Regions from separate parts of the Spirillospora sp. NPDC049024 genome, predicted to be linked through region 1. Evidence: riboswitches for the same ligand, from Rfam matches in the RefSeq annotation. Region 1 holds a riboswitch; the other holds the start of a gene.
What was found. A riboswitch is a leader RNA that binds a small molecule or an ion and turns the genes downstream of it on or off. The one in region 1 is predicted to bind cyclic di-AMP.
Positions count from the first base shown of each region.

Region 2: another riboswitch for cyclic di-AMP. It lies ahead of AB0C21_RS16325 (CHAP domain-containing protein); the one in region 1 lies ahead of AB0C21_RS39870 (CHAP domain-containing protein).

Region 1 covers NZ_JBEZFD010000034.1:11,978-14,167, reverse strand. Annotated here, with positions in the region: gene AB0C21_RS39875 (PP2C family protein-serine/threonine phosphatase) at 1-221, shown strand, start outside; cyclic di-AMP (ydaO/yuaA leader) riboswitch at 707-845, shown strand; gene AB0C21_RS39870 (CHAP domain-containing protein) at 857-1,630, shown strand; gene AB0C21_RS39865 (bifunctional glycosyltransferase/CDP-glycerol:glycerophosphate glycerophosphotransferase) at 1,875-2,190, shown strand, end outside.
Region 2 covers NZ_JBEZFD010000007.1:373,458-375,647, reverse strand. Annotated here, with positions in the region: gene AB0C21_RS16330 (hypothetical protein) at 1-287, opposite strand, end outside; gene AB0C21_RS16325 (CHAP domain-containing protein) at 327-1,157, opposite strand; cyclic di-AMP (ydaO/yuaA leader) riboswitch at 1,166-1,336, opposite strand; cyclic di-AMP (ydaO/yuaA leader) riboswitch at 1,462-1,660, opposite strand; gene AB0C21_RS16320 (C40 family peptidase) at 2,159-2,190, opposite strand, start outside.

The DNA.
Region 1 (2,190 bases):
CGATCACCACCCGGCTCCACCCGGGCGACATGCTCTTCCTCTACACCGACGGCCTGGTCGAGCGCAGGGACGCCGACCTGGACGAGCGGATCGTCCGCCTCACCCGCATCCTGCGGGAGAGCTCCATGCGCCCCGATCTGGTGCTGGACGAGGTGCTGGGCCGGATGGAGCACGACCGGGCGGCGGACGACACCACGCTCTTCGCGGTCTACGTGGTGTGACCGTCCGCGCCCCGCGGTGAGGAACGACACCCCTGACCAGCGAAGATCGCTGCGTGTGATGTGCGCCTCACTCGGAGGGCGGGGAGAGGGGCTCCGGCGGCGCGGCCCGGCCCGCCGGCCGCTCCTTTTCGATCTTCTTTACCTTTTCCGGGAGAACCGGTAAGCCCATCGGGCAAAGGGCTGCGCGGCACTCCGACAAAGATCGGGAAGACGCGGCGGGGTGCCGGTGTTGGGAGTCCCTTGGAAGGGCTTTGAGCAGGCAAGACTTTACTTTATGCCTGGTTTGCTTTTCTTGGGATGGTTGGTACGTTCGATCCCGAATCACGCAGCGCGTCCCATGCGTTGCCACCGGTCGCACCATGCGCGGCCGAGGATCGCGGAGCGGTATCCGCACGCGATGCGCGCCAGGTGATGCGCGCCCCCTCATCAAGATCAGCCAGCAGAACATCCGTATACCGGCACCGCGTCCGCGGTGCGAGGCCGAGTCCGTCCGGTCGCAGAGACCGGAACGGAGCCGGGGACCCACGTTTCTGGGGTGAATCGGCGCGTCCGAGAGTCGCGCCGTAGGGCTGCTTCCATGCCCGAATCCGTCAGCTAACCCGGTAGGCGCCATGGAAGACAAGGAGATTCCCTGCATGTCCGGTCGCTTTGATCGTCTTTCGCTCAACCGCTTCACGTCCGAGGACAAGGCCCTTGGCATCGCCGCAGGCGCCGTCCTGGCGGGCGCGGTCGGGCTCTCGGTGCTCAACCCCCTCGCCGGCGGCCGCGCGGCCGCCGAGACCCCCGCCGGCGCGGCGGCGGTCGCCGAGCAGGGCACCGCCTCCCACGCCTCCTCCGGCGCCAAGACCGTGAAGGCCGAGCGGGCCTCCGCCGCCGCCGAGGCGCGCCGCGAGGGGTTCAAGGTTCCCCCGCACGCCGTCAAGCCCGCCGAGGTCATCAAGCTCGCGAAGAAGCAGGTCGGCGTGCAAGAGGGCAAGGGCGGCATGACCAAGTACCACAGGTGGTACGTCTCGACTCCGCACGCCAAGGAGACCGCCAAGCGCGACGGCGGCTTCTCGGTGAAGGAGTACAACGGCGCCCAGTGGTGCAACATGTTCGTGTCCTGGCTCGGCGCCCAGACCGGCGTCAAGAACATGGGCTGGGACGCCTACACCGTCCAGCACGCCAACTGGTTCAAGGAGACCGGCCGCTGGGGCCACACCGCCAAGCCGGGCTCCGTGGTGTTCTTCGACTGGCAGGACGGCTCGAAGGCCGGCATCGGCGACATCGACCACGTCGGCATCGTCGTCAAGGACAACGGCAACGGCAAGATCACCACGATCGAGGGCAACACCGACAACGCGGTGAAGGAGAAGGTCCGCGACAAGTCGCAGGTCGTCGGCTTCGGCTACCCCGACTACGCCCGCTGACCCGACCACGCCCACTGACCCGACCACGGTCCACGAAGGCGCCCGTTCCTCCCGGAGGCGCCCCTCCCCAGAAGGCGCCCGGCCGCACGGCCGGGCGCCTTCTGGCGTTCCGGGTGTTGTGCCCAATGTCTCCGGGGACGGTGGGTAATGCCAAGCGTTGACAGGCTTTGATCCCCCTTGGACCTCAGTGCGGCGTTCCTGGAAAGGAATCCAGCACGCCGGAGTCTGCGGAGGGGGGATGCCCATGGCGGCGCGCCCGGATGTCAGCGTCGTGGTGATCGCCTACAACGACGCCCGCCGGCTCCCGAGGGCGGTGGCCTCGACGCTGGCGCAGTCGCTGGGCGGCGTCGAGACGCTGATCGTCGACGACGCGAGCACCGACGGCACGGGCGAGGCCGCCGACCGGCTCGCCGCGGCCCACCCGGGGCGGGTCCGGGCCGTCCACCTGCCGGTCAACTCCGGCGGCTGCGGCCGTCCCCGCAACACCGGGATCGAGGCGTCCACCGGCCGGTACCTGATGTTCCTCGACAGCGACGACCTGCTGGACCGGCACGCCTGCC
Region 2 (2,190 bases), on a different contig from region 1:
CGGAAGGCGGCGGGGGCGTCGCCCACGCTGGCGAGGAACGCCATGCGGTCGCCGTCGCGGACGGCGCGCGCGCGGTTGGCGAGGACCGCGGCGGCCGTCTCCGGGCTGAACGTCTCGGCGACCCGCGAGGTGGCGGCGCCGGCCCCGCCGGCGCCGGGCGCCCCGCCGCCGGAGCGCGAGCCGACCAGGCCGGCGCCTCCGGCGAGCAGGGCGGCGGCCCCGCCCGCGCCCAGGGCGAGGACCCTGCGCCGCGTGACGGTGGCGTCCTGCCCGGGGCCTTCCTCCATGGGCGCGATCCTATGCAGGACGCGGGGCCAGGGGCGGCATCACGACCGGTAGTCCGGGTAGCCGTAGCCGACGACGTCGTCTGTGGAACGTTCCTTTACGCGGACGGCGTTGTCGGTGTTGCCCTCGACGGCCTCGATCGTGCCGTCGTCGATCTCCTTGACGACCAGGCCGACGTGCCGGATGTCGTCGAAGGACTTGCCGCCGTCCCACGCGTAGAAGACGATCGCGCCGGGCCTCGGCTCGGTGCCCCAGCGCCCGTGCTCCTGGAACCAGCGGGCGTGCGCGACCGTCCAGGCGTCGCTGCCGACCTGGTCGCCGAAGCCGATCTGCTCGCCGACCCAGGAGACGAACATGTCGCACCAGTTCGCGTCGCTGTAGCCGTCGAGGGAGCCGCCGTCGCGCGCGAGCGTCTCGCGCGCGCGGGACGTGGACATGTACCACTCCTGGAACTTGGTCTCGCCGCCGCCGTCCTCCTCGACGCCCACCTGCGAGCGGGCGAGCCTGATGGCCTGCGCGGCGGTGGGCCGCGACTTGCCGGCCGCCCTGGCGGAGGGCCTGCCGGACGACTCGGCCGACGGCCGCTCGGGCCGGGTCTTCTTCGGGGTCTTCGAGGCGCGGGTCCTGGGCTCGCCCTCGGACTTGCGCCTGGACGGGTCGCCGTGCGCCGCCAGGCCGGGGGCCAGGTCGGCCGCGGCGGCGGACCTCACCGGGGCGGAGCCGAACGGCAGGACCGACGCCTGCGCCGTGGCGGCGGCGGTGCCGAGCACGGCGGCGCCGACGACGACGCCGCCGGTCGTCCGCCACGTGATGGAAAGGGGGTGCGGCTTCCGGTGCTTGCCCGGGGCCTTCTTGCGGTGCGCGCGTGGCACGGGGGGTCTCCTCGGCTTCCATGGCGCCTACCGGGTTAGCTGACGGGTTCGGGCGTGGAAGCCGCCCTACGGCCGCGAAGGCAGGCCGATTCACCCCGAAAAGGACACAGTGGGTCCCCGGTTCCGCGTCGGACGCGCGTGCGGGGCACGGCGGTCCGCGGATTCGGCGGTGGCGTGCCCGGGGGCGGGCACACCGGTTCGGATTGGGGGGAGCTCCGGCGGCGGGGGGCGCCTGCGGAGCGAAAGGGGGGTCCGGGGCGTGGTCGCGTGGCGGCCACGCCCCAGGTACCGCTGCGGGATTCTCTCCTTCTCTTCCAGACGCCTACCGGGTTAGCTGACGGGTTCGGGCGTGGAAGTGGCCCTACGGCGGCTCTCGCCGGTGCCCCGGGAGAGACGCGCCGATTCACCCCGGGTGCCGGAATGCCCGTCCGGAAAGACTCTCCGGACTCCGGCGGATATGGGTCCCCGGTTCCGCTCTTCGGCGGATTCGGCGCTGCCGCTGCGATCCTGGGGGCGATATGGGGCCCTGCGCGGAACCTGTCTCCCGCGTGCGAAAGAGCGGCGCCTGATGTTGTGTGCGGACGGCGCCCCGTCTCCGGGGCCGTCCGGGGCCCGCCCCGTGTAGGCCACTGCGGCAGCACGCTCGGCGCCATGCACGCGGCAAGCGTGCGCACGGTGGGGCGGGGGTAGGCCTGGTCTGCGTCGAGACCGTGCGGCGCCTACGGGCGCCGCGGGACGGCACGTGGGGCGTGCCGCCCGGGAGGTGCGGCGCGTGGCTCGCGCCGCCGTCACGCGGGTGCTGGATGCTCCGCGTGGGACCGGGGCGCCTGGGGGGCGCCGCGGGTCCACGGCGTCTGGAGGGCGCCGTGAGTGGTGACAAGGTACCAAAGCCCCAAGAGAAGGCAAACCCCCCCAAAATCAACAACGGACCAGGTCAAGCCCGGTCCGTTGTCGATGAGGGCCCCGTCACACCCGCGCCGCGGGGGTGTCAGGGCGGTGCGTCAGGGGCGCCCGGCGCCGTAGTAGTTGTTCA